2 regions of the Kitasatospora nipponensis genome follow, and region 2 is predicted to be linked to the other one. Evidence: riboswitches for the same ligand, from Rfam matches in the RefSeq annotation. Region 2 holds a riboswitch; the other holds the start of a gene.
What was found. Region 2 has a riboswitch for guanidine ahead of ABD323_RS19125 (MBL fold metallo-hydrolase). Riboswitches for the same ligand answer to the same signal wherever they lie in the genome.

Region 1 (15,005 bases), on a different contig from region 2:
CGGCCGCCAGGCGCGCGTCCAGCCGGCGGTCCCAGTGCACGTGCGAGCCCAGGCCCACCGGCACGCCGTAGGCGAGCACCTCGACGACGCCGCCGAGCGTGTCGCCGTCCTTGTGCGCCTGGTCGATCTCGGCGACCATCCGCTCGGAGGCGTCCGCGTCCAGGCAGCGCACCGGGTCCGCGTCCAGGCGCGCCTCGTCGCCGGGCTGCGGCAGCACGCCGGCCGGGGCCTTGGCGGCGCCCAGCTCGACCACGTGCGAGACGATCTCGATCCCGCAGGTCTCCTTGAGGAACGAGCGGGCCACCACGCCGAGCGCCACCCGCGCGGCGGTCTCCCGGGCGCTGGCGCGCTCCAGGATCGGGCGGGCCTCGTCGATCGAGTACTTCTGCATGCCGGCCAGGTCGGCGTGGCCGGGACGGGGGCGGGTCAGCGCCTCGTTGCGGGCCAGGCCCGCCAGGATCTGCTCGTCGACCGGGTCGGCCGACATCACCTGCTCCCACTTGGGCCACTCGGTGTTGCCGACCATGACGGCCACCGGGCTGCCCATGCTCAGGCCGTGCCGAACACCGCCGAGGAAGGTCACCTCGTCCTGCTCGAACTTCATCCGGGCTCCGCGGCCGTAGCCCAGCCGGCGCCGCGCCAGCGCGTCCGCCACCATCGCGGTGGTCACGGGCACGCCCGCGGGCAGACCCTCCAGGGTGGCGACCAGGGCGGGGCCGTGCGACTCCCCCGCCGTCAGCCAGCGCAACGTACCCAACGGTGCTCCTTCGTCAGCGGTCCGGTCGCGGCGCTCGCGCCGCGCTCCCGGCCGGGGCTCGATCCAACGGGCGTCGTCATGCGCGCCCGCCTGCGAATCCTTTCACGTCCGCAGGTCACCCCGGGCCGCGGTCCGCGTGGCGGACATCGTGGTGGACACCCCGGGCCCCGCCGTCCACCGCGCGTTCGGGCACAATGGAGGGGACCGCCCACCGGCGGCCACCGGACGAGACGCGCCGTACCCGGACCGACAAGACGACGCAGCCCCGTCAGGAGGGTGCCGGTATGGAGCAGGCCGTCCAGATCCTCGGATCGATCCTCATTCTCATCCCCTTCGCGCTGGCCCAGTGGGGCCGGATCAGTGCGCGCTCGCGGGGGTACCTGGTCCTCAACCTCGCCGGCTCGGCGGTCCTCGCCACCCAGGCCGCGCTCACCGCGCAGTGGGGGTTCCTGCTGCTGGAGGGCGTCTGGGCGGTGGTGTCGCTCATCGGCCTGGTCGCCGTGCTGCGCGGCCGCGAGCCCGCCGCCCAGCACTGACGGCGGCGGCTCGGCGCCCACCGACGGGTCCGGGACCCTAGCGCCCGGCCAACGCCGCCTCGCCCGCCGCCCGCATCGCCGCCAGCGGCCCCGCGGTGACCCCGGTGAACCGCTCGAACTGCAGCACCGCCTGGTGGACCAGCAGGTCCAGACCGCCCAGCACCGGCGCACCGCGCCGCGCGCAGGCCGCGGCCAGCGGGGTCGGCCAGGGGTGGTAGAGCACGTCGAAGAGCGCCCCGGGCGCGTCCGGCAGCGCGGCGGCGAAGGCGTCGGTGGCGCCCACCGGGGTGGTCGAGACGGTCAGCGGGCCGGCCAGCCCCTCGGCGCCGCGCTCCCAGTCGGCGGTGCGGACCGCCACCTGGAGCCGCTCCCCCAGCGCCCGCATCTCGCGGGCCCGCTCGGGCCCGCGCACGTACACGGTGACCTCGCCGGTGCAGATCCGCGCCAGCGCGGCCAGCGCGGAGGAGGCGGTGGCGCCGGCGCCCAGCACGGCCGCCGCCGGGACCTTCTCGATCCCGCGCTCGTGCAGCGCGGCGAGCAGGCCCGGCACGTCGGTGTTGTCGCCGGTGCGCCGCCCGTCGGCCTCCAGGACCAGGGTGTTGACCGCCTCCACCGCCAGCGCGGTGGGGCTCACCTCGTCCAGCAGCGGGATCACCGCGCGCTTGAGCGGCATGGTGAGCGAGCAGCCGGCCCACTGCCGCGGGTCGAGCCCGGCGAGGAAGCCGGGCAGCGCGGCCTCGTCCACCTCGAAGCGGTCGTAGCGCCAGCCCGTCAGCCCGAGCGCCGCGTAGCCGGCCCGGTGCAGCACCGGGGAGAGCGAGTGGGCGATCGGCGAGCCGAGCACGGCAGCCCGGTGTTGCATCGTCACGTCCTTCGGATCGCGCTTCGGGTCGCGCGTCAGGTCTTGCAGGTGCCCTGCTGGTCGTCGAAGCCCTGGCCGTGCGCGGTGCAGTAGTCCTTCACGTCGTTCTTGAAGGCGGCGAAGGTGTTGCTGAAGCGGGTCTCGGTCGGCGACACCGCCACGAAGTAGACCCAGTCGCCGGGCGTGGGCGCGAGCACCGCCTCGATCGCCGCGTCCCCCGGGTTGGAGATCGGCGTGGGCGGCAGGCCCTTGATCTGGTACGTGTTGTACGGGGTCTTCCCGTTGCGCTCGGCGTCGGTGAAGTTGGTGCGGCCGAGCTCGTACTGCAGCGTGGTGTCGAGCTGCAGCTTGCCCTGCGTGGCGTTGGTGTTGAGGCGGTTGGACAGGACCCGGGCGATCTTGCCGAAGTCGTTGTCGTTGTTGCCCTCGCGCTGCAGGATGCTCGCCTCGACGAGGACCTCGTACCCGCTCTTGAGGCCGATCTTCTGCGCGCCCTGGTCGAGGTTGAGCTGCTGGTAGTGCTGGACCGCGGTGTCGACCATCTGCTTGAGCAGGTCCTCGGGCTTCATGCCGTCGGTGATCGAGTACTTCTGCGGGAAGAGGAAGCCCTCCAGGTTGCCCTGCGCGTAGGCCGGCAGGTCCAGGTTGTTCGCCTGGCTCTTGGCCACCGCGGCGGTCGTGCCCGCCTTGAGCTTGAGCTTCGTGTCGATCTTGGCGTAGATCTCGAAGGCCCGGATGCCCTCCGGGATGATCAGCGCGTTGCCACCGTTGGAGTCCACCAGCAGCTGCACGGCCGCGGCCGCCGACATCTGGTGCTTCATGGTGTACGTGCCGGGCTGGATGGTGTTGCCCTTGGGGTTCTTGCCGTACGCGGCGATGAAGGCGTCCGTACTCTTCACCACGTCGGCGTCCTTCAGGACGGTGCCCATGTCGCTGCCGGTGGCGCCGTCCTTGATCTCGATGGTGACGGCGGTCGTCCCGGTGGCGGCGGTGGCGCCGGCGTAGTCGGCCGGCGGGCCGAAGTGGCTCTTGTAGAAGCCGTAGCCCCACCAGCCGGCGCCGCCCATGCCGCCGAGCAGGACCAGGGTGACCACCAGGCAGGCGCCGCTGTTGCGCAGCCCGGACTTCTTGCCCTTGGCCTTGCGCTTGGCCTCGGCCTCGTCGCTGATGTCCTGACCGGCGTCGAAGAACGAGTCGTGCTGCTCGGCCTCCTCGGCGAGCTCGTCCTGCGCGAGGTCGCCCTCGGGGTGCTCCTCCTCGACGTACTCGCCCTCGGCGTACTCGCCCTCGGCGTACTCGTCGTCGGCGTAGAGGTCGGCGTCGTACATCTCGGCGCCGGGCTGCGGGTTGTCCAGCGCGGCGGCCTCGGCCTCCCAGTCGATGCCGTCCGGGCCCGGGCCGCTGGGCTGCGCGGGAGCCGGCGCGGCCGGCGCCGGCTGCGGGGCGGGCGCGTACTGCTGGGGCATCGGCTGCTGGGGCACCTGCTGCTGCATCGGCTGCTGCGGGACCTGTTGCTGCTGCTGGGGCATCTGTTGCTGGGGGTAGCCCTGCTGCTGCGGGTAGCCCTGCTGCTGGGGGTACTGCTGGTACGGCAGCTGTTGCTGCGGCTGCTGCTGCGGCGACTGCTGTTGCTGCCACTGCTGCTGTTGCTGCTGCTGCCCGTACGGGTCCCCCGGGAGCGGCTGGCCCTGCTGCTGGGCCTGCGCGTAGGGGTCCACCGGGGCGTACCGAGGGTCGTACTCGCCGCCCTGCATCGGGTACTGGCCCTGCCCCTGGCCGCCGTACGGCACCTGCTGCTGCATCATCGGCTGGCCGGGCTGGCCGGGCTGGCCCGGCTGGACGTACTGACCCTGGCCGAGGTGGCCGGGGCCGCCCTGGACGGGGGCCTGCTGCTGGAGCTGCTGCTGCTCACCGAAGCCGGGCTCGGCGGGGTTCCATGGCTGGGAGCCGTAGCCCCGACCCTGATCAGTCATCGAATCCCTTAGACCGACGGAGACGGTCGGTTGATCGGACCGGCCGTCCGGGACGGCGTCCCGGCAGTATCTCGAACCGGCGTGCTAGCGCAGCGCCTGAGGGGAGACGTTACCGTACCGCACGGTACCTCCCGTGGTCCCGTCCTCGCGGCAACCGCCCACCACCCCCTGGTCAGGGGCTCGGTGAGCCCGAGGCGCCGGGGTGCTGGGACTGGTAGGCGTTGAACTCCTCCACGTTCTTGCGCTGCTGCTGCTCACTGTCCGTGAACCGGGTGTCGCCGGGGCGCACCGTGACGAAGTAGAGCCAGTCCCCCGGCGCCGGGTTCAGCGCGGCCTGGAGCGCGTCGTGTCCGGGGTTGTCGATCGGGGTGGGCGGCAGGCCGGGGTTGCGGTAGGTGTTGAACGGCGAGTCGAGCCGGGTGTCGGTCGTGGAGGTGTGCAGGGTCGTGCGCCCGAGCGCGTAGTTGACGGTGGAGTCGAGCTGCAGCGGCAGGTTCTTGGCCAGCCGGTTGTAGATCACCCGGGAGACCTTGGCCATGTCGTCGGGATTGTCCGCCTCGCCCTGGAGCAGGCTGGCCAGCACCAGGATCTGGTACGGCGTCAGGTTGCGCTCGGTCACCGCCTGGCCCAGGCCGTCGCTGTCGTACTCGTGGGCGGCCTGCTTGACCATCTGCTGGAGCAGCGCCAGCGGCGTGCTCTCGCCGGTCACGCTGTAGGTGGACGGGTAGAACAGGCCCTCGGGGTTGCCGCCGGCGTAGTCGGGCAGCCCGAGCTCGGACAGGTGCTGCTCGGCGGTGTGCTGGGCGGTGCCGGCCGGCAGCTTCAGGCGCTGGTCCACGGCCGCGTAGACCTGGGTGGCCCGCCAGCCCTCGGGGACCGTCAGCCCGTTGGCCAGCGACGGGTTGCCCAGCACGCCCACCGCCGCGACCGCCGACATCCGGTGGCGCAGCGGGTAGGTGCCGGGCTGGATGCGCTGGCCGGCCGCCTTGGCCGCGGCGTCGGTGAAGGCCTGGACGCTGGCCACCACCTTGTTCTGCACCAGGATCTGGCCGATCCGGGTGAGGCTGGCGCCCTGCGGGACGGAGACCTGCACGCTGCCGCTGCCGCCGCCGGAGAAGTCGGCCGCGGCGGGGTGCCGGGTGCCGCCGAGCAGCGCCTGGGCGGTCAGCAGCAGTGAGCCGGCCATCAGCGCCAGCAGCAGCAGGGTCAGGCCGCAGGCCAGTCCGGTACGGTCGGGGCGCCGTGGGTCGTCCGGATCGGGCGCGGACCCGCCGCCCGGCCCCGCACCCGGCTCGGTGCCCGGCGGCCGCTGCGGCGGGGGTTCCAGGGCGGGTGCTCCGAGGTGGCCCGGGGTCAGCCCGGGCGCCCAGTCCTGGTCCATGGCGTGCCAGTCCCCTTTTGCCCGGTCGCGGGAAACGGTCGGGGCCCGTCCGGACGCGTCCGGACGGGCCCCTCACACAGCACGCTAGGGCAGGATGATCAGCTGATCGGCTCGACACTCTCGCCGGGCGCCCGACCGCTCACCCGTTCGGTCTCAAGCGCGCTCTGCAGGATCACCACGGCCGCGGCCTGGTCGATCGCCGCGCGGCCCTTCTTGGCCTTCACGCCGGCGGCGCGCATGCCCTGGGTCGCGGTGACGGTGGTCATCCGCTCGTCGACCAGCCGCACCGGCACCGGGTAGAGCCGCATCGCCAGCCGGCCGGCGTAGGCGCGCACCTTCTCCGCGGCCGGGCCCTCCTTGCCGCTGAGCGAGCGCGGCAGACCGACCACCACCTCGATCGCGTCGTACTCCTCGACGATCGCCTGCAGCCGCGCCTGCGAGCGGCCCCCGGCGGGGACCGTCTCGACGGGCGTGGCGATCAGCCCGTCGGGGTCGCAGGACGCGACCCCGATCCGGGCGTCACCGACGTCGACGGCGATCCGCCGACCCCGGCGCCAGGGCTTGGGCTCCTGGGTCTGCTCGGGCTCCATCAGGACGCGCGCTCCGCGACCAGCCTGCGCACGGCCTCGACGGCCGCGTCCACCGCGGAGGCGTCGGTGCCGCCGCCCTGGGCCACGTCGTCCTTGCCGCCACCGCCGCCGCCCAGCGTCTTGGCGGCGACCCGGACCAGCTCGCCGGCCTTGACGCCGCGGGCGCGGGCGTCCTCGTTGGTGGCGATCACGGTGAGCGGACGGCCGCCCGCCACCGTGAAGGCCGCCACCACGGCCGGCCGGGCGCCGAGCCGGGCCCGGACGTCCAGCACCAGCTTGCGCAGGTCGTCGGCGCCGGTGCCGTCCTGGACCCGGGCGGCCACCAGGGCCACGCCATGGACGTCCTGGGCGCTGTCGACCAGTCCGGCGGCCGCGGCCAGCACCTTCTCGGCGCGGAACCGCTCGATCTCCTTCTCGGCCTCCTTGAGCTTGCCGAGCATCGCGGAGATCTTCTCCGGCAGCTCCTCCGGGCGGCCCTTGACCAGCTCGGTCAGCTGGGCCACCACGGTGTGCTCGCGGGCCAGGAAGTTGTAGGCGTCCACGCCGACCAGCGCCTCGACCCGGCGCACGCCGGCGCCGATCGAGGACTCGCCGAGCAGCTTCACCAGGCCCAGCTGGGCGGTGTTGCCGACGTGCGTGCCACCGCACAGCTCCTTGGAGAAGTCACCGATGGTGACCACGCGCACCGAGTCGCCGTACTTCTCGCCGAACATCGCGATCGCACCGGCCTTGCGGGCCTGGTCCATCGTCATGACCTCGGCCGTGACGTCGAGCTCGCGGGCCAGCACCTCGTTGATCTTCTGCTCGACGTCCACCAGGACCGAGCCGGGCACCGCGGCGGGCGAGCCGAAGTCGAAGCGGAAGCGGCCCGGGGAGTTCTCCGAACCGGCCTGGGCGGCGGTGGGGCCCAGCGCGTCGCGCAGCGCCTGGTGGGTCAGGTGGGTGGCGCTGTGGGCGCGGGCGATCGCCCGGCGGCGCTCCACGTCCAGCTGGGCGTAGGCGGCCGCGCCGACCACGACCTCGCCGACCAGCACCGAGCCCTTGTGCACGATCACGCCGGGCACCGGCTGCTGGACGTCGCGGACCTCCACCACGGCGCCCGAGTCGAGCCGGATCCGGCCGTGGTCGGCGAGCTGGCCGCCGCCCTCGGCGTAGAACGGGGTGCGGTCCAGCACCAGCTCGACGTCGTCGCCCTCGTGCGCGGCCGGGGCCGGCAGGCCGTCGACCAGCAGGCCCACCACGGTGGCCTCACCGAAGGTGTCGGTGTAGCCGGTGAAGACGGTGGCGCCCGAGACGTCGGCCACCTCGCGGTAGGCGGAGACGTCCGCGTGGCCGAGCTTCTTGGCCCGGGCGTCGGCCTTGGCCGCGTCGCGCTGCTGCTTCATGAGGCGGCGGAAGCCGTCCTCGTCCACCGACAGGCCCTGCTCGGCGGCGATCTCCAGGGTGAGGTCGATCGGGAAGCCGTAGGTGTCGTGCAGTTGGAAGGCCTTGTCGCCGGCGAGCACTGCGGAGCCGGCCGACTTGGTCTCGCCGATCGCGGTGTCCAGGATCGCGGTGCCGCTGCGCAGGGTCTGCAGGAAGGTCGCCTCCTCGGCGACGATGACCGTCTCGATCCGCTTGCGCTCCTCGAAGAGCTCCGGGTACTGCGGACCCATCGCCTCGATGGTGACCTCGGTGAGCGAGCGGGCCACCGGGTCGGTGGCGCCCAGCAGGCGCATGTTGCGGATCGCGCGGCGCAGGATGCGGCGCAGCACGTAGCCGCGGCCCTCGTTGCCGGGGGTGACGCCGTCGGCGACCAGCATGACCGAGGTGCGGATGTGGTCGGCGACCACGCGCAGCGAGACGTCGGTCTTCTCGCCGGCGCCGTAGCGGTGACCGGTCAGCTCGGCGGCCCGGCCCAGGATCATCCGGGTGGTGTCGATCTCGAAGAGGTTGTCGACGCCCTGCAGGATGGTGGCCAGCCGCTCCAGGCCCAGGCCGGTGTCGATGTTCTTGGCCGGCAGGTCGCCCAGGATCGGGAAGTCGTCCTTGCCGGTGCCGGCGCCGCGCTCGTACTGCATGAAGACCAGGTTCCAGATCTCCATGTAGCGCTCGCCGTTGACCGCCGGGCCGCCCTCCTCGCCGTAGGCGGGACCGCGGTCGTAGTTGATCTCCGAGCAGGGGCCGCAGGGGCCGGGCACGCCCATCGACCAGAAGTTGTCGGCCTTGCCCAGGCGCTGGATGCGCTCGGAGGGGACGCCGATCTTCTCCAGCCAGATCTTCTCGGCCTCGTCGTCGTCCTGGTAGACGGTGATCCAGAGCTTCTCGGGGTCCAGGCCGTAGCCGCCGCTCTCCACGGAGGAGGTCAGCAGCTCCCAGGCGTGGGAGATGGCCCCTTCCTTGAAGTAGTCACCGAAGGAGAAGTTGCCGCACATCTGGAAGAAGGTGCCGTGCCGGGTGGTCTTCCCGACCTCTTCGATGTCCGGGGTGCGCACGCACTTCTGCACGCTGGTGGCGGTGCTGAAGGAGGGCTTGACCTCGCCCAGGAAGTACGGCTTGAACGGCACCATGCCCGCGTTGACCAGCAGCAGGGTGGGGTCGTCGGCGACCAGGGACGCCGAGGGAACGACGGTGTGGCCGCGCTCCTCGAAGAAGCGCAGCCAGCGGCGGCGGATCTCTGCCGACTCCATGAGGGGTCCTTCCGGTTAAGGGTGCTTGCCCCGGCGCTGTTCGAGCTGGCGGGGCGTTGACGTGAGGGCTGGGGGGGTGGAACCGGCGCGCGAGGGGGGCAGGGCGACGCCCGGGGAACCGGGGGCCGCCGAGATAGCTCGGTACTCGGCGCCGCGGGGCGCGGCCGTCCGGCGCCGGCGCGGCGCGGGCTCCAGGACGGCGGTGCCGTCCAGGCCGAGGTCGGCGCGCAGTTGCTCCTCGCGCTCGGCCATGCCGGTGCGGACGTCCTGCGCGAAGCGCTTGGCCGCGTCGCCCAGGTGCAGGGCGCCGCGCGCGGCGGTGCCCGACAGGCTGTCAGGGGTGAGGCGGCGGGTGGCCTCGTTGGCCTTGTTCATGGCCCAGACGGCGGCGCCGGCGCCGACCGTCATCCAGAAGATGCGTCGAACCACGGTGCATCAGCCCTTCACGGCTCGCCGGACACGGGAGAGCAGGCCGCCGCGGGGGGCGGTGGCGGCGCGGACCTCGGCGCGGATCAGCCGGGCCAGCGCGTCGCGCTCGGGACCCTGCTGAGGCAGGGTCAGGGTGCCGTTCTGGCGGCTGACGGCCTTGCGCACGCCGTAGCTGAAGGCGGCGACCTTGACCAGCGGGCCGCCCAGGGTGGCCGCGACGGTGGAGGACAGGGCGTTGGCGTTGGCGGCGGCGTCCTGCACGTTGGCGGTGATGTCGTCCACCCGGTCGAGCTGCTGCTGGGCGCTGCGCACCGCGGCGCCGGCCTCGGTCAGCAGCGGCACGGCCTGCTCGGTGACGGCCGTGACCAGCACGGTGGCCTCGCGCAGCACCTTGGACAGCCGTACCAGGACGACGGCGAGCAGGGTGACCAGGACCGCCCAGCCCACGGCCACCAGCAGGCCGGCCAGCTCTCCCACGGACACCGTGTGCTCCCTTCGCTCCTCGATACGGAACCCTATCGCGCCCGCGCCCCAGGTCCCGACCCGATAACCGCTGGCGAGGCGCTCGGGTGTGCGAGCCGCGCTCCGTAACCTACCGGCCGGTCACCTCGTTGGGCCGGGCGGGAGACCGGACCACGGGATCCGGGGTCGCGGCGGCGGACAGGAGTGCGGCGGTGCTGGAGCACGGGACGGAGCCGCCCGGGCGGCTGCCCGCGGAGATCACCGGGTTCGTCGGCCGGCGGGCCGAACTCGGCGCGCTGGCAGCGCTGTTGGAGCGGGCCAGGCTGGTGACCGTGACCGGGCCCGGCGGCGTCGGCAAGACCCGCCTGGCGCTGCGCGCGGCCGCCGCCGTGGCCGGTGGCTTCAGCGGCGGCGCGCACCTGGTGGAGGTCGGCCAGGTGCGCGACCCGCTGCTGCTGGGCCACGCCGTGCTGGAGGGGCTCGGCCTCACCGACGCCACCGCCCGCCCGCCGCTGGACGTGCTGGCCGAGCAGCTGGCCGACCGCCGCCTGCTGGTGGTGCTGGACGGCTGCGAGCACCTGGTGGAGCCGTGCGCCGAGCTGGTCGGGGCGCTTCTGCGGGCCGCGCCCGGCCTGCGGATCCTGGCCACCAGCCGCGAGCAGCTGCGGGCGGCCGGCGAGCACCTGCTGCCCGTCGCGCCGCTGCCGGTGACCGCACCGGGGCGCGAACTCCCGGACGCGGTACGGCTCTTCGCCGATCGCGCGGCCGCCGTGCTGCCCGGGTTCGCGCTCACCGAGCGCAACACCGCGCAGATCACCGTGCTCTGCCGCCGCCTGGACGGCATCCCGCTGGCCGTGGAGCTGGCCGCCGGACGGCTGCGCGCGCTCACCGTCGAGCAGATCGCGCTGCGCCTGGACGACCGCTTCCAGCTGCTCACCGGCGGCGAACGCGGCAGCTGCCCGCGGCACCGCACGCTGCGCACCACGATCGGCTGGAGCCACGAACTCTGCACGTCGCAGGAACGTTTGCTCTGGGCCCGGCTGACCGCCTTCGCGGGCGGCTTCGACCTGGAGGCCGCCGAGTACGTCTGCGCCGGTGACGGCATCGACCCGCAGGACGTCTTCGACCTGGTCGCCGAGCTGGTCGCCAAGTCGGTGCTGCTGCGCGAGGAGGGCGCGGGGGCGGTGCGCTACCGGCTGCTGGACACCCTGCGCGACTACGGCGCGCAGTGGCTGCGGGCCACCGGCGAGGAGGACCGGCTGCGCCGCCGGCACCGCGACTGGTACCTGGGGCTGGCCGGCTGGGGCGAGCTGGAGTGGTTCGGCCCGCGCCAGGTGCAGGCCGCCGAGCGGACCGCGCTGGCGCACGGCAACCTGCGCGCCGCCCTGGAGTTCTGCCTGGGCGAGCCCGGCGAGGAGCAGCCGGCCCTGGTGCTGGCCGGCACCCTCTGGTACTTCTGGGTCGGCTCGGGCCACCTGGGCGAGGGCCGGCACTGGCTGGACCGGGCGCTGGCGCTGGCCCCCGAGCCGACCCCGGCCCGGGCCAAGGCGCTCTGGGTGACCGGCTACATGGCCACCCTGCAGGGCGACCCGGCCCGCGCGCTGCCGGCGCTGGAGGAGTGCCGGCAGCAGGCCCTGGACACCGGCGACGACCGGGCGCTGGCCTACGCGCTGCACCGGCTGGGTTGCGCCGCGCTGATCGGCGACCAGCCGGCCCGCGCCGCCGAGCTCTTCGAGGACGCGCTCTGGCACTACGAGACGATCGGCGAGCTCAACAGCAACGTGCTGATGGCGATGTTCGAACTCGGGCTGGCCCGGCTCTTCCAGGGCGAGGCGGCCGAGGGCGAGCACTGGATGAGCCGGGTGCGCGCGCTCTGCGAGGAGCACGGCGAGCAGTGGGCGTACGCGTACGGGCTCTACGCGATGGCGTACTCGCAGTGGCTCTGCGGCGACGTGCGCCAGGCCCGCGCGCACGCGCGCGAGTGCGTGCGGCTCAACCACCTCTTCCGCGACCTGGTCGGGATCGTGCTCGGCCTGGAGATGCTGGCGCTGCTGGCCACCGAGCCGCTGCAGGGGCCCAAGGAGCCGGCCGACCTGCGCGAGGCACGGCTGCTGCAGGGCGCCGCGCACCGGATCTGGCAGGCGGTGGGGATCCCGCTCTTCGGCTCCACCAGCTTCAACGCCCCGCACCTGGAGTGCGCGGCGCGCGCCGAGGCCGGTCTGAGCGCGGGCGAGTTCGCCGAGGCGTTCCGCCAGGGCGCCGCGCTGGACCTGGACGCGGCGGTGCGCCGGGCGCTGGGCGGCCGGCCGCAGGGCGCCCGCGGGCACCGCGAGCAGCCGACCGCGGTCCGTGAGGCGCCGCAACGGGCGGAGCCCCCGCGGCCCGAAGGCTGCGGGGGCTCCGTCGCGATCCTCGACTCGTGAGCCGGGGAGCGGGGACGCGGGTCAGCGCGAGTAGTACTCGACGACCAGCTGCTCGTCGCAGATCACGGGGACCTCACGACGCTGCGGGGCACGGTCCAGGCGGAAGGCCAGGGCCTTGAGGTTGACCTCGAGGTACTTCGGGGTCTGACCCTCACCCGCGTAGCCACCCTCACGGGCGACCTGGAACGGGACCTTCTCCTTGCTACGGTCACGCACGGTGACGACGTAGCCCGGCTTCATCTGGAACGACGGCTTGTTGACCTTGCCACCGTTGACCTCGATGTGGCCGTGGACGACCATCTGGCGAGCCTGGTAGATGGTCCGGGCGATGCCCGAGCGCATGACCAGCGAGTCGAGGCGGACCTCGAGGTCGGCGACGAGCGCCTCACCGGTCTTGCCCTCGGCCTTCTTCGCGCGGTCGAACGCGCGGGCCATCTGCTTCTCGCTCAGGTCGTACTGGGCGCGCAGACGCTGCTTCTCGAGCAGACGGACCTTGTAGTCCGAGTTCTGCTTGCGGCCACGGCCGTGCTGGCCGGGCGGGTACGGGCGGGCCTCGAAGTACTTGACGGACTTCGGGGTCAGCGGCACGCCAAGGGCACGGGCGATCTTGACCTTGGGACGCTTCTGGTTCGCCATGGAACCATTACCTCTTTCAGTTGCGAATACGGCTTCACCAGGTGTTGACGGAGGTCGCCTGTCGCGGACCGGAGAAAAACCGCCCCTGACGGGACTGGTCAGCCGCTCTCCGGAGCCGGGCACGAGAGGTGCAAGCACACGGGTGGCCCACCGCCGTGAGGTGGTGGGCTGCCCGCGACACCGAAACGGTGCGCGACGCTCCTGGGGGCACCCCACGAGGGGGCGCTCCGGGCCGTTGTCCCGCTGGTGCGGCCGGTCGGTCGGGCTCGCGCCCGCCGCCGTGCCCGGGACAGGGCACTTCGAGCGAGTATACCCGGTGGTCAGTCCCCCTTGAGCCGGGCCCTGGTCCACTCGACGACGTCGGCGTACCGGGCCTCGCCGCCGTGCCGGGTCGGCCGGTAGTACTCCTTGCCGTGCACGGTGTCCGGCGCGTACTGCTGGGCGGCGATCCCGCCGGGCAGGTCGTGCGGGTACTGGTAGCCCTTGCCGTGACCGAGCTTGCCCGCCCCGCCGTAGTGCGCGTCGCGCAGGTGCGGCGGCACCGCGCCGGCCAGCCCCTGGCGCACGTCGGCCAGCGCCGCGTCGATGGCCAGGTAGGCGGCGTTGGACTTCGGCGCCAGCGCGAGCGCGATCGCGGCCTGCGAGAGGATGATCCGCGCCTCGGGGAACCCGATCAGCGCCACCGCCTGGGCCGCGGCCACCGCGGTGGACAGGGCGGTCGGGTCGGCCAGGCCGACGTCCTCGCTGGCGGAGATCATCAGCCGCCGGGCGATGAAGCGCGGGTCCTCGCCGGCCTCGATCATCCGGGCCAGGTAGTGCAGGGTGGCGTCCACGTCGCTGCCGCGGATCGACTTGATCAGCGCGCTGGCCACGTCGTAGTGCTGGTCGCCGTCCTTGTCGTAGCGCACGGCGGCCTGGTTGACGGCCGTCTCGGTGGTGGCCAGGTCGATCACCCCGACGCCCCGCTCCAGCGCCGCGCCGGCCGCCGCCTCCAGGGTGGTCAGCGCCCGGCGCGCGTCGCCGCCGGCCAGCCGGACCAGGTGGTCCTCGGCCTCCTGGTCGAGGGTGAGCCGCCCCTCCAGGCCGCGCTCGTCGGCGACAGCGCGGCGCAGCAGGGCCCGCACGTCCTCGTCGGTGAGCGACTGCAGGGTCAGCAGCAGCGAGCGCGAGAGCAGCGGGGAGATCACCGAGAAGTACGGGTTCTCGGTGGTGGCGGCGATCAGCGTCACCCAGCGGTTCTCCACCGCGGGCAGCAGCGAGTCCTGCTGGGCCTTGGAGAAGCGGTGGATCTCGTCCAGGAAGAGCACCGTCTCGGTGCCGCTCATGCCCACCGCGCGGCGCGCGCCGTCGATCACCGCGCGCACCTCCTTGACGCCGGCGGTGATCGCCGAGAGTTCGACGAAGCGGCCCTCGACGGCCTGGCTGATCACGTGCGCGAGGGTGGTCTTGCCGGTGCCGGGCGGCCCCCAGAGGATCACCGAGCTGGTGGCCGCCGGGCCCTTGGCGCCGGAGACCAGGCGGCGCAGCGGCGAGCCGTCGCGCAGCAGCTGGCGCTGCCCGGCCACCTCGTCCAGCGTGCGCGGGCGCATCCGCACCGCCAGCGGCGCCCGCCCGGGCTCCTTGGCCTGGCGGTCCTCGGCGGCGGCGGTGAAGAGGTCCGGTTCGTCCACCCGGCCACCCTATGCGAGGCGACCGACAGGCCGGCGCCTACGTCTTGCCGGACCTCTTGTCGGACTTTTCGGACTTCTTGTCCGGCTTCTTGTCCGACTTCTTGTCGGACTTCTTGTCGGACTTCCTGCCGTCGTCGCCGCCGCCCGCCGCGAGGCGCGCCGCGTGGTCCGGCACGTACTTCTGCAGGTCGCGCGGCGGACGCTGGTAGCCCTTGGGCGCCGGGCGGGGCGGCAGCGCGACCGGTGGCTTGGTGACGTCGCGGTAGTCGATGGTGGAGAGCAGGTGGGCGATCATGTTGATCCGGGCGCTGCGCTTGTCCTCGCTCTCCACCACGTTCCACGGCGACTCGGGGATGTCGGTGTGGACGAACATCTCGTCCTTGGCCCGGGAGTAGTCCTCCCAGCGGGTGATCGACTCGATGTCCATCGGGGAAAGCTTCCAGCGCCGCATCGGGTCGGTCAGCCGGGAGCGGAAGCGGCGTTCCTGCTCGGCGTCGCTGACCGAGAACCAGTACTTGCGCAGCACGATGCCCGCCTCGATCAGCATCCGCTCGAAGGTCGGGCACTGGTGCAGGAACTGCCGGTACTCCTCGTCCGTGCAGAAGCCCATCACCTTC
Region 2 (15,005 bases):
CCCGGCCGACGGGTTCCGCTACACGGCCGAGCGGATACCGGTCTGCGTGCACCCCTCCAAGGTGGGCCTGCCGCCCGGCCGCTACGCCAGCCACGGCGAACCGGTCCCCGCCCCGCTGCCCCGGCGCGCACCGCCGCCGCCGCCGGTCGCACCCTTGCCCTTCCCCGCTCCGGCCCGGCCCCCGGCGCCGTCCGTCCTGGTGGCCACGCTGCGCCGCCGCCTCGGACGCCGCCGCCCGCCCTCCCCGTACACCGGCGCCCAGCCCGCCGGCCTGCCGCAGGACCTGGCGGACCTGGCCCGCTGGGTGCACGAGCTCGCCGCCGCCGCGCCGCCCGACGAGTTGGCCGAGGAGCTGGCCGGCGCGGTGGGCGCGGCCCTGGGCCGGTTCCCCGAGGGCGAGGTGCTCGCCGTGCTGCGCGGCTCGCTCTCGGGCGGCTGAGTCCTCGCCGGCAGGACCGGCGGCGGGATACTGGAGAGCGGCCGGCCCCCGCGCCCGGTGCGGCCGGCGCGTCCCGACGGGAGGAGCAGCCGCCATGACGGATGCCGACCGGAGCCGGTCGAACGTCGAGGTCGTCCGCGCCTGCATGGCGAGCTACCTCGCCCAGGACCGTGCCGCCGCCGAGCGACTGATCGCGCCGGACTTCACCTTCACCAGTCCGCAGGATGACCGCATCGACCGGGCCGCCTTCTTCGCACGGTGCTTCCCGACCGCCGGCCGCCTGCGCGAGCAGCGGATCGTCGATGCCGTCCCGGCCGCCGGGCAGGGTGTGCTGCTCGTCTACGAGTACGAGCTGGCCGCCGGCGGACGCTACCGCAACGTCGAGTTGAGCACCGTGCGGGACGGGCGGATCACCGAGACCCAGGTCTTCTTCGGCGGCCGGGTGGCCACCGGGCCCGAGGGTCCCGCCGGGTGGCCGCAGCCCGGCTGAGCCCACACCCCCTCAGACCCCGTCCCGCCGCACGCTCTCCAGCAGGATCCGCAGCAGTTCCGCCGGGGCGTCGCGCATCACGTTGTGCCGCGAGTCCAGCGCGTGCGTGTGCCAGGACGGGTCGGCCAGCGCCTGCCGGTAGGCCGGCTCGAACGGCGAGGGCTCCGGCCAGTCGGTCGCGTACACGTAGTCCCGGCGCACCGGTCCCCGGCCGGCGCCGGTCAGCCGGATCGCCTGGAGCAGCGTCGCCAGCGGGTGCGGCGTCGCGCGCTCGTCGAAGAACGGCAGCGGCGCCATCGCGTGGCCGCTCGCGGCGGAGCCGCCGATGTACCAGTCGCGCTGGCTGTCGGTGGTCAGCGTCCAGCAGGAGTCGCCGTCGCGCGGGACGAAGGCGTCGACGTAGACCAGGCCGCTCACCCGCTCGGGCAGTCGGTCGGCGGCTCCCGTGATCACCATCCCGCCGTAGCTGTGCCCGACCAGCACGGCGTCGGTGATCTGCTCGTCCGTCAGCAGGTTGACCAGGTCCTCGATGTGGGTGTCGAGGTTCACCGAGGCGCCGAGCAGGTGCCTGCGCTCGCCCACGCCGGTCAGCGTCAGCGGGTAGGCCTGGTGGCCGGCGAGCCGCAGCTCGCGGGCCAGCGGTTCGAAGCACCAGGCGCCGTGGCAGGCACCGGGGATCAGGACGAAGGTGGTCATCGCGCTCTCCTTCAGCGGGGCAGGGTCGGTCGGGCCGGTTCAGTGGGTCGGTGGGGCGGGGTCAGCAGGACCGGTCGACGGTGAGCGAGGGGCGCGCGTTGAGCCGCTCCACCTCGCTCCCGGTGGCCCGGCGGTAGGTGTCGGTCACCCGGGCGAGGTCGCTCTCGCCCCCGTCCTCGACGGGGCGGCTCATCGCCCGGTTCGCCCGCACCACGGCGGCGGTCGCCTCCCGGCGGGCGTCCTCGTAGCGGGCCAGCCCGGCCGGCACGTCGGCGCCGGCCCGCGCGAGCTCGTGGGCGAGCACCCGGCCGTCCACCACCGCCTGCGAGGCGCCGTTGGCCCCCACCGGGTACATCGGGTGGGCCGCGTCGCCCAGCAGCGTCACCCGCCCGCCGCCCCAGGACGGCAGCGGCTCGCGGTCGACCATCGGGTACGCGAGGATCTCGTCGGCGCCGGCCAGCAGCGCCGGCACGTCCAGCCACCCCAGCGCCCACGAGCGGAAGTGCGGCAGCACGTCGGCGAGTCGGCCCGCCCGGTTCCAGCCCGCCTGCTCGGCCAGCGGCTGCGGCCGGTCCACCCGCACCTGGGCGACCCAGTTGATCCGCCCGCCGCCGATCGGGTAGGCGACCAGCTCGACGTCCCCCTCGCTCACGATCGCCATCGACCGGCCGTCCAGGAACGGCTCCGCCCGCGTGACGCCGCGCCACATCCGCACCCCCGACCAGAGCAACGGGCTGCCGTGCGGGTGCAGTTGGGCGCGGACCGCCGAATGCAGCCCGTCCGCGCCCACCAGCGCCGGAGCGCGCACCGTGCGGATCGCGCCGGTGGCCCGGTCCACCAGCCGGGCCCGCACCGCGCCCGCCCGCTGCTCGAAGCCGGCCAGCGCGGTGCCGGTGCGCACCGCGTCGGCACCCAGCCGCTCGCGCACCGCCGCCAGGAGCAGCAGTTGCAACTCGCCGCGGTGGATCGAGTACTGCGGCCAGCGGTACCCCTGCGCCAGGCCGCGCGGTTCGGTGAACCGCACCCGGCCGAGGTGGTCGCTGTAGACGTTCTCAGTCGTCGCCACCCCGGCGGCGGCGAGCTGCGCGCCGAGCCCCAGCTCGGTCAACTCCCGTACCGCGTGCGGCAGCAGGTTGATCCCCACGCCCAGCGGACGGATCTGCCGGGCGCTCTCCACCAGCACCGCCGCGATGCCCGCCGCGTGCAGGCTCAGCGCGGCCGTGAGTCCGCCGATGCCCGCTCCGGCGATCAACACGCCCGGTGGCAACGGCTCCTCGATGCGTTCACGGGTCCCGTCCATCGTCAACTCCCCTCTCGCGGCGTCGCTCCCGCCGGCTGACTCCCACTCTGCGGCGGGATGATCCAGAAGTCCAAGAGCTGGTTGGTCTCACTCCTAGAATCTCCGGTTATGGAACTGCGCCAGCTCGAGTACCTCGTGACCGTGGCCGAGGAACAGAACTTCACCCGCGCCGCCGAGCGGCTGCACGTGGCCCAGCCCGGGGTCAGCGCGCAGATCCGGCGGCTGGAACGCGAGCTGGGCCAGGAGCTGCTCGACCGCTCCGGCCGCTCGGTGCGGCCGACCGAGGTCGGCGCGGCCGTCCTGCCGTACGCGCGCGCCGCGCTCGCCGCGGTGGCCAACGTGCGCCTGGTCGTCGACGAGCTGACCGGGCTGCTCCGCGGGCGCGTCGCCCTCGGCACCGTCACCTCGCACGACATCGACCTGCCCGGGCTGCTGGTGGCCTTCCACCGGGAACACCCCGCCGTCGAGATCACCCTCTCCGAGGCCACCTCCGACCGGCTGCTGGAGTCGGTGCGCGCCGGCCGGCTGGACGCGGCGATCGTCAGCATCGGCGCCGGCACCCCGCCCGGCCTGGAGGTGCTGGTCGTCGACGACCACCCGATCGTGGCCGCCGTCGCCCCCGACCACGAGCTCGCCGCGCACCCGGTCATCGCGCTCGACGCCCTGCGCGCACGGCCGCTGATCAGCCTGCCGCAGGGCAGCGGGCTGCGGGCCCGGCTCGAGGAGGCCTGCGCGGCCGCCGGCTTCGCCCCGCAGATCGCCTTCGAGGCCAGCGACCCCGACGTGCTCGCCCGGCTCGCCGCCCGCGGTCTGGGCGCGGCGATCCTGCCCGGCGCGTTCGCCCGCAGCCGGTCGGCGCAGTTGCGCGTGCTGACCATCGACCCGACGGCGCTGCGCGGGCGGCTGGTCCTCGCCTGGCGCGCCGAGGGCCCCGGCAGCAGCCCGGCCGGCCGCGCCCTGGTCCAGCACGCGCGGCGCGCCCTCACCCCCGTGGGCGGCGCCTGAGCCGACCCGGGAGGCGGCTCGCCGGTGTGTTGAAACGCCTGGTCGGCGGCGCCGTGCGCCAGCCTGAGGCGGGCGGCATCCGCCCCGCCGCACACGGAAGCGCGGCACCACACCGCACCACGCAGGACCGACAGAATCGAGGGACCACGCATGGCCGCCCGGGTCGAGATCCGGATCACCGCCGTCCTGGCCCTGCTGACCGTCACGAGCGGGGTGATCGACGCGGTCAGCTTCCTCGCCCTCGGTCACGCCTTCGCCGCGCTCGCCACCGGCAACCTGCTGCTGCTCGCCTTCGGCCTCACCGGCTCGGCGGGCCTGTCGATCGCCCGGCCCGCGCTCGCCCTGGTGAGCTTCGTGCTGGGGGCCGCCGGGGCGCACCTGGTGATCACCCGCCGGCGGGCGCACGGGCAGCACTGGTTCGCGCTGGGCCTGCTGGCGGAGTCCGCGCTGCTCGCCACGGCCGGCGGGTACGCGGTGGCCACCGGCGGCTCGGGGCTGCCGCCCTCGCGGGACAGCGGCGTCGTCTTCGCCCTCGTCTCGCTGGCCATGGGGTGGCGCAGCCGCTTCATCCTGGCGGCCCGGATCCCCGAGATGCCCACCACGCTGGTGCAGACCACGCTCATCAAGCTGGTCGTGGACCTCTTCACCCCGCACGCGCCGTCCTCGACGACCTCGCTCACCCGGGTCCAGCGCCTGTCCACCGTGCTGGGCATGTTCGCCGGCGGCCTGCTGGGCGCCGCGGCGCTGCCCGGCGGCCCGGGTGCGGTGCTGCTCGCGGTGGCGGGCTGCGTGGCGGCGGTGGGGCTGGTGTACTCCCGTGCCCCGCGCCTGCGGCCGCCGCTGCCGGAGCCCTCCCGCTGACCGGGCGCCGGCCCGCGGCGGGCCGCGCCGCGCCGACCGCCGGTTGTTCGGTACGGACCACCGCTCCGGATGCCGTATGGTTGAGGAACCGACGCGGGGTGGAGCAGCTCGGTAGCTCGCTGGGCTCATAACCCAGAGGTCGCAGGTTCAAATCCTGTCCCCGCTACGATCGTGAAGGGCCCGGCAGACGCCGGGCCCTTCACGCTTTCCCGCTCCCGCGACAGCGGCGGGCGGCACCGCTCAGGGCGCCGTCGGCGCTCAGGCCATCCAGAAGAAGACCGCGGTCATCCGCTTCTCCTCCAGGGTGCTGCCGCAGTAGCCCGTGGCGGTGTGGATCATGTTGGCGCTGTAGAGCAGCAGCCGGTTGTAGCGGTGCGCGACCCGGACGTCCTCGGTGAACGAGTCCGCCGGCACGAACCGGGTGCCCAGTGCCTCGACCAGGTTGTTGTGCGGCGCGGTGACCATGTTCCCGCCCAGCACCCCGCCGGGCAGGCTCTGCCGGTAGAAGCTGGTCCCGAAGTCCTTGCCCACGTTCGGGTTGAGGTAGAGCACCGCGGCGTAGCGGCACAGCGCCCGGGAGTCGGAGTGCGGGCGCGCCTCGCACTCGCCCTCCCCGACCACCTGGATGCAGTTGTGGTTGAGCGTGGCGCCGCCGGGGGCCGTGGCCTGCCAGAGCTTGGTCGCGCCGGTGGCCTTGCGGACCAGCTGCTCGACCCTGGCCAGCTCGGCCGGCTCGAGGCCGGGCATGGTGCGCAGGCCGGGCCAGCTCTCGGGCTGGTAGGGGTAGCCCTGGGTCCAGTCGTCCTTGGTCAGGCAGCGGGCGCGGACCTCGTCCACGGCCGGCAGGACGTCGTCGAAGACCCAGTAGTCCCGACCGAGCGTGGGCTTGCGGTAGGGCAGCACGGGGAGGGTCGCGGGCCGCGACGGGCGCGGGGACCGGGGAGGCATGGGCGGCATGGAGGAGACCATACCGGCCAGTTCCGGCCCTGCGCTGTCGTGAATCGGTCAATCTCTGTCCGGTCCGGCGGACTTGTCCCGTTCTGCGGGCAATCACTCTCGGCCGCCGGGGCGTTGGGAGCGCCGAGCGGTGCCGCCGGGCGGCGGGCGGGTGGACCGCGGACCGACCGAGGTGGCGGCCCCGGCCGACCCGCCGGGGCCCGGACCGGGCCGGCCACCGAACACCGGGCCACTGACCGGATGGCGTACACCCGGCGGGCGGCACGCCCACCGGCGGGTGGTTGCGCGGACTTGCCGCTGCCGCCGGTTACCACTTGACTGGTGGCCATCTCTTGCAGCAGCTCCGGCGGCGGGTGCGGACCGGCGGATGGCACCCGACACCTCATCCCTAGCGGAGGCGGCACGATGGCTGAAGAACCGACCAGTTGGGCAGCGTGGACCACCAAGCACGTGCACTCGGGACCGGGCGGGGTGCAGACCGTCGAGGGCATCGCCATCGCGGGTGACCTCACCGTGCACACCACCTGGACCGGCTCCGAGGCCGTCCTGACCGTGCAGTACACCGACTCGCTGGACTGGTTCACCCTGCAGGGCAGTCCGCAGGCGGTCTCCGACGAGCACAGCGCCCGCACCCTGCACCAGCACGCCGTGGAGGCGGTCAAGGCCGGCGGCGGCGCCCGGCTCCCCTGAGCGGCGCGGGCCCGCGGGGGCGGGCGGCTGCTAGATTCGGCCCGGGGGTCCGCCCGGGCCTGCCCCGGACGAGATGTGCGCCGTACCCGGCCTGCGAAGACGACGCTCGCTGGAGCCGTCATGTCCGCACCCCTCCACCCCGTCGCGCAGCCCCTGCAGGTGGCCTGGATCCACGGATCGCCCTCGGCCAAGCACAATGCCGACCCCGACCTCCAGGTGCACTGGTACGACGAGAACACCGTCATCCTGCGCCAGAACATGGCCATCGACTACGAGGCACCGTTCCTCTTCCTGCTCTTCGGCGCCGACCGGGCCGTGCTCATCGACACCGGTGCCACGGCCTCGCCCGAGCTGTTCCCGCTGCGCGCCACGGTGGACGGGCTGCTCCGCGACTGGCTGGCGGACCACCCGCGGGCCGGCTACCGGTTGCTGGTGCTGCACAGCCACGCGCACGGCGACCACGTGGCGGGCGACGGGCAGTTCACCGACCGGCCCGACACCACCGTGGTGGCGGCCGACCTGGCGACCGTCTCGCGGTTCCTGGGCCTGGGCCCGGCGCACGACCGCGAGGCGCTGCTCGACCTGGGCGGCCGCGTCCTGCACTGCCTGCCCACGCCTGGCCACCACCCCAGCGCGATCACCTTCTACGATCCCGCCACCCGGTTCCTGCTCACCGGCGACACCGTCTACCCCGGGCGGCTCTACATCGAGGACTGGGCGGCCTTCCGCGCCTCCCTCGCGCGCCTGGTCGCCTTCACCGAGACGCATCCGGTCGGCCACGTGCTGGGCTGCCACATCGAGATGTCCCGCACCCCGGGCGTCGACTACCCCATCCGCACCACCTACCAGCCGGACGAGCCGCCGCTGGAGCTGACGCCCGAGCGGCTGCGCGCCGTCCTGCGGGCCGTCGAGGAGGCCGACGCGGCCGCGGACGCGGCGGACGCGGCCGGTGGCACGGTCGACCTGCGGATCGGGCGGCACGTCCACCCGGACTTCGTCCTCTGCCACCGGCTCGACTGACCCACCTTGCGGGAGGTACCCGATGACCGACGGTCCGCAGCACCGCGCCACCGCCGCCGCGATCCTGCCGCTGGTGGGCGGCGCGGCCAACGTGGTCGCGGTCGCGCACTGCCTGACCCGTCTGCGGCTGAGCCTGCGCGACCACGCGCTGGTGCGCTCCGACGAGCTGCGGGCGCTGCCGGCGGTGCTGGGCGTGGTCGCGGGTGAGACCTGCCAGCTGGTGCTGGGTCCGGGCATCGTCGGCGGGGTGGCGCCGGAGTTCGAGCGGCTGGTCGAGCAGGAGCGGGCCGCTCACCCCGCGCCGGACACCGACCCGGCCCCCGCCCTGGCCGACACCGACACCGGCGCCGACGCGCTCGCGGCCCGCGGCTCGGCCCTGCGGGCCGCCAGGTCGGCGCGCAACGCGACCCCCGGCAAGCTCTTCCTGCGCAGGATCGCCGCCGTCTTCGTCCCGCTGGTGCCGGCGCTGGTCGGCTGCGGCATCGTGGCCGGGCTCGGCGGCCTGCTCGGCAACCTGGGCCGGGCCCCGGGCCTGGTACCGGCGCTGGGGGCGGTCTCGGCCGGTTTCCTGTCGCTGATCTCGGTCTTCGTCGGCTACAACACCGCCAAGGAGTTCGGCGGCACCCCGATCCTCGGCGGCGCGGTCGCCGCGGTGATCGTCTACCCGGGGGTCGCGCACGTCTCGGCGTTCGGGCAGCCGCTCTCCCCCGGGCAGGGCGGTGTCCTGGGCGCGCTGGCCGCGGCACTGCTCGCGGTCCGGGTCGAGAGGACCTGTCGCCGCCGGCTCCCGCCGGCCCTGGACGTGCTGGTCACCCCCACCCTGACGGTGCTGGTGACCGGCCTGGTCACGCTCTTCTGCCTGATGTACGCGGCCGGCGAGGTCTCCGCCGGGATCGGCCGGGCGACCACCTGGCTGCTCGCGCACGGCGGCGTGCTCGCCGGGCTGGTGCTGGGCGGACTCTTCCTGCCACTGGTGATGCTGGGCCTGCACCAGGCGCTGATCCCGATCCACACCACGCTGATCGAGCAGCAGGGCGCCACCCCGCTGCTGCCGATGCTGGCGATGGCCGGGGCCGGCCAGGTCGGCTGCGCGCTGGCGGTCTACCTGCGGCTGCGCCACGACGAGTCGATCCGCGCCACCATCCGGTCCGCGCTGCCGGCGGGCCTGATGGGCATCGGCGAGCCGTTGATCTACGGCGTCTCGCTGCCGCTGGGACGGCCCTTCGTCACCGCCTGCGTCGGCGGGGCGGCCGGCGGGGCGTTCGTCGGACTCCTCAACCAGCTGGGCAGCACGGTCGGCGCGAGCGCCATCGGGCCCTCCGGGTGGGCGCTGTTCCCGCTGCTGCGCGGCAGCCAGGGCCTGGGCACGGCGGTCGCCGTCTACGCCGGCGGACTGCTGGTCGGCTACCTGGTCGGGTTCCTGGCCACCTACGCCTTCGGCCTGCCGGCCGCCACCAGAGCAACAGCAGCGGCCGCAGCGGCGACCGCGGACCCCGCCCGGGAGAGCGCCGGCGAGGGCGTCACCAGCGGCGGCTGAACCACCCGCCGCACGCCCGCCCGGGCGGGAGCGCCGAGGCGTCGACGGATCGTCAGGTGCGGTACGCCCACCTGCCACCGTGTACGCAGCAGTCCGAGACGACGATAAGATCGTCAGCCTCTCTGTCTGAAAAAAGTGGTCTTATGAATAACCCTCATGTCCCCCTGCCCGAGCACCGGATCGGCGAGCTGGTGCGCTTCGTCCGGGAGAACTCGCCGTTCTACCGCGACCTGTACGCGGAGCTGCCCGCCGACGTCCACGACGTCACCGCCCTGCCGCTGATCGATCACGCCGCCTACTGGGGCGCGCACGGCATCGCCGACAGCCGGGTGATGACCGAGCCGCACACCGACGGGATCGTCTTCAAGACCGGCGGCTCCACCGGGGCCCCGCGCGCCTCCTTCTACACCCGCGAGGAGTGGCGGCGGATGAGCCGCCGGTTCGGCGACGGCCTGCCCGCCGCCGGGCTGCGGGCCGGCGACCGGGTGGCGAACCTGTTCTACGCCGGCGAGCTCTACTCGAGCTTCGTCTTCACGCTGAACCTGCTCCAGGAGGCGCCGGTCCCCACCGTGCAGCTGCCGATCGGTGGCGCCGCGCCGCTGGAGTACGTGATCGGCGCGCTGCGCGACTTCTCCGCCACCGTGCTCGCCGCGCCGCCCACCTCGCTCTGCCGGCTCGCCCGCGAGGTCGTCGACACCGTCGGCCCGCTGCCCGGCATCCGACTGGTGCTGTTCAGCGGCGAGGCCTTCTACGGTGACCAACTGGCCCTGATGACCGAGGCGTTCCCGAACTGCTCGGTCCGCTCGATCGGCTACGCGAGCGTGGACGCGGGCATCCTAGCCGGGCCGGTGGACGGCGAGGCCGACAGCCGCGTGCACGAGGTCTTCACGCCCGACAAGCTGGTCGAGCTGCTGGACCCGGAGACCGGTGAGCCGATCGAGGAGCCCGGCCGCGCCGGGCGGGTGGTGGCCACCGACCTGGTGCGCCGCCTGCAGCCGGTGATCCGCTACCCGGTCGGCGACCTCGCCGAGTGGGTGGACTTCCCCCGGCGCCGCCTGCGTCTGCTCGGCCGCGCCGAGGAGGGCGCCCGGGTCGGTCCGGTCACCGTCCAGCTCGACGACCTGCGCACGGTGCTGGCCGGCGCCGACCCCCAGGGCCGGGTCGGCGGCCTGCAGGTGGTGCTGCGCCACCACGACGGCCTGGACCAGCTGGTCCTGCGGCTGGCCGACAGCACCCCCGCGGCACCCGGGCGCGACACCCTGGCGGGCGCGCTGGCCGACCGGCTGGGCGAGAGCCGACCGATGTTCACCGACCACGTGCGGCGCGGCCTGATCCACCCGCTGGCCGTCGAGTGGGTCGGCGCGAACGGACTGAGCGTCAACCCGCGCACCGGCAAGGCCGTGCGTCTGCTGGACGAGCGGATGGACTGACCGGACCGCACCGCACCACGGGCCTGCGCACCACAGGCCTGCGCACCGCAGGCCGGCGCACCCCACCGGCGACCGGGCGGCCGCGGCACTGTCGGCCGCCCGGTGCAGGATGGGGGCGGGCGGAACGGATCCGGCCGGGTGGGGCGACGCAGGAGGAGCACGATGACGAACCGCACGTCGATCAGCACGGCCGAGGCGGTCGCCGAACTGATGGTCCGGCACGGCATACCGCAGCAGGGCGTGCCGGAGCTGCCCGACCCGCAGGGCCTGCGCTCGCGCCTGGTGCACGCCGGCACGCTCGCGGTCGACTCGGAGGTCTCGCTCGCCTCGCTGGACGCCTACGAGTTCTGCTGCTTCGCCTCGCCCGCGGGCCGGGCCGAGGTCTACCTGCGCTACGAGGAGCTGCCGGCCCGCTGGTTGGCCACCGCGGCCGGCGAGGGGTCGCGGGAGGGGGTCGAGGTCCCGCACTGCGGGTGGGCGGTGACCATGGTGGCGCTGGTCGCGGTCGGGGCCACCGCCCAGGACGTGCTCGACGCCTCGTACGACAGGGTGGACTACGACGCGGTCTGGCTCGGCGAGTGGCACAGCGCCCTCGAGGACACCGACCGCGGCCAGCTCGGCCAGCTGGAGCAGCCGGGCCTGGCCCTGCCGGACGTCGGCGCGGGCCGCACCCGGGAGGCGGCCCGGCGGCTGTACGCGCTGGAGCAGGCCGGCGACCCGACACCGTTCCTGGACCTCACCGACCCCGACAGCGGCGCCAACACCCTCGTCTTCCCGACCCACGCGATGAGTTGCGACAGCGTCCTGGAGGGCACCGCCGCCGACGGCCGCACGGTCTGTCACCTCTGGTCCGGCTTCGAGGTCTGAGCGGGCGGCGCGCCACACCCCTGCACCGGGCGGGGCGCGGCAGGCTGGTCGCCATGACGTGCCTGCCGAGGATCCCCGCCCCCACCCGCGCCGCGGTGCTGCGCGTCCTGGCGGCCGGCGGGCTCTGCGCCGCGGCGCCGATCCTGCCGGCGCACGCCCGGGCCGAGCCCGCCTTCGACACCGCCCCGGCCGCGGCGGCCCTGGTCCGGCTGCTGCCGGGGCACGCCGCGCAGTTCCGGCTGGTCGCGACACCGCGCCCGGCGGCCGACTCCTTCTCGGTGAGCGGGCGCGCGGGCGCGGTGGAGGTGCGCGGCAGCAGCCCGGCGACCCTGTTGGCCGGCGTGGGCTGGTACCTGGGGCACGTGGCCGGGGTGGACCTCGGCTGGCCGGGCCGGAGCACCGAGCGCCTGCCCGCCGTGCTGCCCGGGGTGCCGGCCGTGGTCACCCGTTCGGCCGTGGTGGCCCACCGCTACGCGCTCAACGACACCGACGCCGGTTACTCGGGCGCCTACCGCGCCTACGCCGACTACCAGCACGAGATCGACCTGCTGGCGCTGCACGGCGTCAACGAGGTCTTCGTGCAGACCGGCGCCGAGTACCCGTACTACCAGGCACTGCAGGAGTTCGGCTACCGGCCCGAGGAGTTGCGCGCCTGGATCCCGGCCCCGGCGCACCAGAGCTGGTGGCTGCTGCAGAACATGAGCGGCTTCGGCGGTCCGCTCCCGGGGCACCTGCCGGCGGAGCGCGCCGCGCTCGGGCGCCGGATCGCCGACCAGCTGCGCGCGCTGGGCATGACCCCGGTGCTGCCGGGCTTCTACGGCACCGTCCCGCCCGGGTTCGCCGAGCGCAACCCGCCGGCCCGCACCGTGCCGCAGGGCGACTGGGTCGGCTTGCGGCGCCCGGACTGGCTGGACCCCACCGGCCCCGGCTTCGCGCGGCTGGCCGCCCGCTACTACGCCTACCAGCGCGCCGCGTTCGGCGACAGCACGCTCTACAAGATGGACCTGCTGCACGAGGGCGGCCGCGCGGCCGACGTCGACGTGGTCGCCGCCGCCCGCGCCGTGCAGGAGGCGCTGCTGACGGCGCACCCGGACGCCGGCTGGGCGATCCTCGGCTGGCAGGACAACCCGGCGCCCGCACTGCTCGCCGGGGTGGACCGCAGCCGGCTGCTCGTCCTGGACGGCCTGTCGGACCGCTACGACGGCCTCGACCGGGAACGGCAGTGGGGCGGCACCCCCTACGCCTTCGGCGCGATCGACAACTTCGGCGGGCACACCGCGCTGGGCGCCAACAGCGCCGTGTGGACTACCCGGTTCCGGCAGTGGCTGGAGCGGCCCGGCAGCCGGCTGGCCGGCCTCGCCTACCTGCCCGAAGGCACCGGCGGCAACCCGGCCGCCTTCGAGCTGTTCACCGAACTCGCCTGGGAGCCGGGGCCGATCGACCAGCAGGACTGGTTCGCGCGGTACGCCGCCCGGCGCTACGGCGGCGCCGACCCGCACACCGCCGCGGCCTGGGAGCTGCTGCGCCGCAGCGCCTACAGCCTGCCGTCCGGCACCTGGAGCGAGCCGCAGGACAGCCTCTTCACCGCCCGGCCGAGCCTGACCGCGACCAGCTCGGCGACCTGGAGCCCGCCGGCCCTGCGCGACGACCCGGCCCAGGTGCGGGCCGCGCTGGGCCAGTTGCTGCAGGCCCCCGCCGAGCTGCGGGCCACCGACGCGTACCGCTTCGACCTGGTCGACCTCGCGCGCCAGGTGCTCACCGACCGCTCCCGCGCGCTGCTGCCGCTGATCGACGGCGCCTACCGGGCGCGGGACCTGCCGCGCTTGCGCGCGCTGGTAGCCGGCTGGAACGCCTGGGTGCGCGCGCTGGACGCGCTGCTCGCCACCGACTCCCGCTTCCTGCTGGGCCCGTGGCTGGCCGACGCCCGGTCCTGGGGCGCCTCGCCCGCCGAGCGGGACCAGTTGGAGTACGACGCCCGCGCGATCCTGACCACCTGGGCCGGGCGCGCGCCCAGTGAGGCCGGGGTGCACGACTACGCCGCCCGGGAGTGGTCGGGCCTGGTCCGTGACCTCTACGCGCCGCGCTGGGCGGCCTACTTCGCGACGCTGGACACCGCCCTGGCCGACGGTTCGGACCCGGCGCCGATCGACTGGTTCGCCGTCGACGACGCCTGGGCGCACCGCACCGACGGCTACCCGACCACCGCGGTCGGCGACCCGCAGGCAGCCGCCCGCGCGGTGCTCGCCGAGCCGCCGGTGCAGGGGTGACCCCGCGCCGAACCCTCGGCAGTACGGCCGCGCGCCCGGCGCCCGGCCCTCAGCGCCGGGTGCGGTGCTCCGCGGAGGCCACCTGGGCGAGCAGCCGCAGGGCCAGGTCCCGCGCCTCGCCGGGGCTCAGCCCCGCCCAGACGTTCGAGGCGCCGTCGCGTTCCGGTCCGACGTTCAGCGTGATGCGTTCGATCGGCCGCCCGGGGACGTCGACGCGCAGCGCCCCGACCTCGATGCGGCGGCCGCAGGCGGTCACCAGTGGCCCTGGTCGGGACGGTTCGTTCAACGGCGACATGGTCCTCACGGCCTTCCCCAGCTGCCCCGGCGGCGGTCCGCCGGCAGGTATCCAGACCAACGGGACGGCGATTCGCGCTATTCCGGGGCCACCGCCGCACCGCCCGGCCGGCCGCTCAGGCGGCCAGCCGGCGGCCCTGCTCGAAGAAGGCCAACACGCCGTCCACGCCGTTGAGTTCCCCGAGGGTGGCGACCGCGCCGAACGGCGCGTTCCAGAACTCCCCCGACCGGCGGACGTGCGGGCCGACGTAGGCGTACGGCGCGGCCTGGAAGCCGTCGCCCGGGGAGACGCCGTAGTTCACCGCGTCCACGCTCACCCCGAGGTCGAAGTGTTCGGGCCAGATGACCGGCTCCGCCGCCGGGAACATCCGCCGCAGCGCGGCGTCGCCGACCGCGAAGGCCTGCGCGATCTCCTGCGCGGCCTGCGGGTCGGCCTCGATCACGTCCTCGGGGCCGACCCCGGAGCCGTCCTTGTAGAGCCCGGCAGGCGCGCCGGCCGCCACCCCGAGGGCGGCCGCGAGCTCGGCGCAGGTGGTGCGCTCCAGGAAGAGCCGCTGGCCGTGCGCCACCAGGTCCGCGCCGACCACCTGCGCGTGCGGCTCGGCCACGGTGGCGAAGCCGCCGAGCGCGGCGCGCAGCCGGATCGTGCCGCTGGTCCGGAACTGCGGCCCGGCCAGGACCAGCTCCGCGACGGCGTGCAGGGCGCGGCGGGTGCGTTCGTGCGAGTCGATGTCCATGGCGGCATGCTCCCCCATCGGGGCGCCCGAGTCCCGTACCCGCCGTCACCGGGTGTCACGAGCCACCCACCCGCCCGGCGCCACCACCCCGCGCCCGGCACCCCGCGCTCCGGCATCCGGCTCAGCCGCGGGAGCCGTCCGCGCCCGTCCGCCGCTGTTCGAGCGCCTGCCACACCTTGTCGCGCAGGAAGGGGGCTTCGGTGAAGCGGATGCCGGTGGCGTCGCGCAGGGCGTTGGCGAAGGCGGGACCCACCGGGTTGAAGGGGCTCTCGCTCATCGACTTGGCGCCCAGCGGGCCGATGGCATCGGAGGTCTCGGTGAAGTGGACCTCGGTGCGCGGGACGTCGGCGTAGGCGGGGAGGCGGTAGCGGCGGAAGGCGGCGGTGGTGACCTGCCCGGCCTCGTCGACCAGCAC

Region 1: linked by a shared signal. The riboswitch ahead of ABD323_RS15525 (CBU_0592 family membrane protein) and the one ahead of ABD323_RS19125 (MBL fold metallo-hydrolase) in region 2 are both predicted to bind guanidine.

What each region holds. Positions count from the first base shown of each region.
Region 1 is NZ_BAAALF010000045.1:31,644-46,648, reverse strand. It holds gene aroC (chorismate synthase) at 1-757, opposite strand, end outside; guanidine-III (ykkC-III) riboswitch at 957-1,021, shown strand; gene ABD323_RS15525 (CBU_0592 family membrane protein) at 1,042-1,293, shown strand; gene ABD323_RS15520 (shikimate dehydrogenase) at 1,331-2,155, opposite strand; gene mltG (endolytic transglycosylase MltG) at 2,191-4,128, opposite strand; gene mltG (endolytic transglycosylase MltG) at 4,301-5,509, opposite strand; gene ruvX (Holliday junction resolvase RuvX) at 5,608-6,099, opposite strand; gene alaS (alanine--tRNA ligase) at 6,099-8,768, opposite strand; gene ABD323_RS15495 (DUF6167 family protein) at 8,784-9,197, opposite strand; gene ABD323_RS15490 (DUF948 domain-containing protein) at 9,204-9,680, opposite strand; gene ABD323_RS15485 (ATP-binding protein) at 9,872-12,082, shown strand; gene rpsD (30S ribosomal protein S4) at 12,104-12,718, opposite strand; gene ABD323_RS15475 (replication-associated recombination protein A) at 13,039-14,388, opposite strand; gene ppk2 (polyphosphate kinase 2) at 14,426-15,005, opposite strand, start outside.
Region 2 is NZ_BAAALF010000064.1:19,976-34,980, reverse strand. It holds gene ABD323_RS19170 (hypothetical protein) at 1-439, shown strand, start outside; gene ABD323_RS19165 (nuclear transport factor 2 family protein) at 534-929, shown strand; gene ABD323_RS19160 (alpha/beta fold hydrolase) at 942-1,625, opposite strand; gene ABD323_RS19155 (flavin-dependent oxidoreductase) at 1,687-2,925, opposite strand; gene ABD323_RS19150 (LysR family transcriptional regulator) at 3,034-3,930, shown strand; gene ABD323_RS19145 (YoaK family protein) at 4,081-4,791, shown strand; tRNA gene ABD323_RS19140 (tRNA-Met) at 4,884-4,957, shown strand; gene ABD323_RS19135 (DUF6445 family protein) at 5,050-5,748, opposite strand; gene ABD323_RS19130 (hypothetical protein) at 6,154-6,438, shown strand; guanidine-III (ykkC-III) riboswitch at 6,480-6,547, shown strand; gene ABD323_RS19125 (MBL fold metallo-hydrolase) at 6,559-7,458, shown strand; gene ABD323_RS19120 (PTS transporter subunit EIIC) at 7,481-8,995, shown strand; gene ABD323_RS19115 (phenylacetate--CoA ligase family protein) at 9,139-10,425, shown strand; gene ABD323_RS19110 (hypothetical protein) at 10,588-11,292, shown strand; gene ABD323_RS19105 (alpha-N-acetylglucosaminidase) at 11,346-13,559, shown strand; gene ABD323_RS19100 (hypothetical protein) at 13,609-13,845, opposite strand; gene ABD323_RS19095 (hypothetical protein) at 13,970-14,590, opposite strand; gene ABD323_RS19090 (molybdopterin-dependent oxidoreductase) at 14,712-15,005, opposite strand, start outside.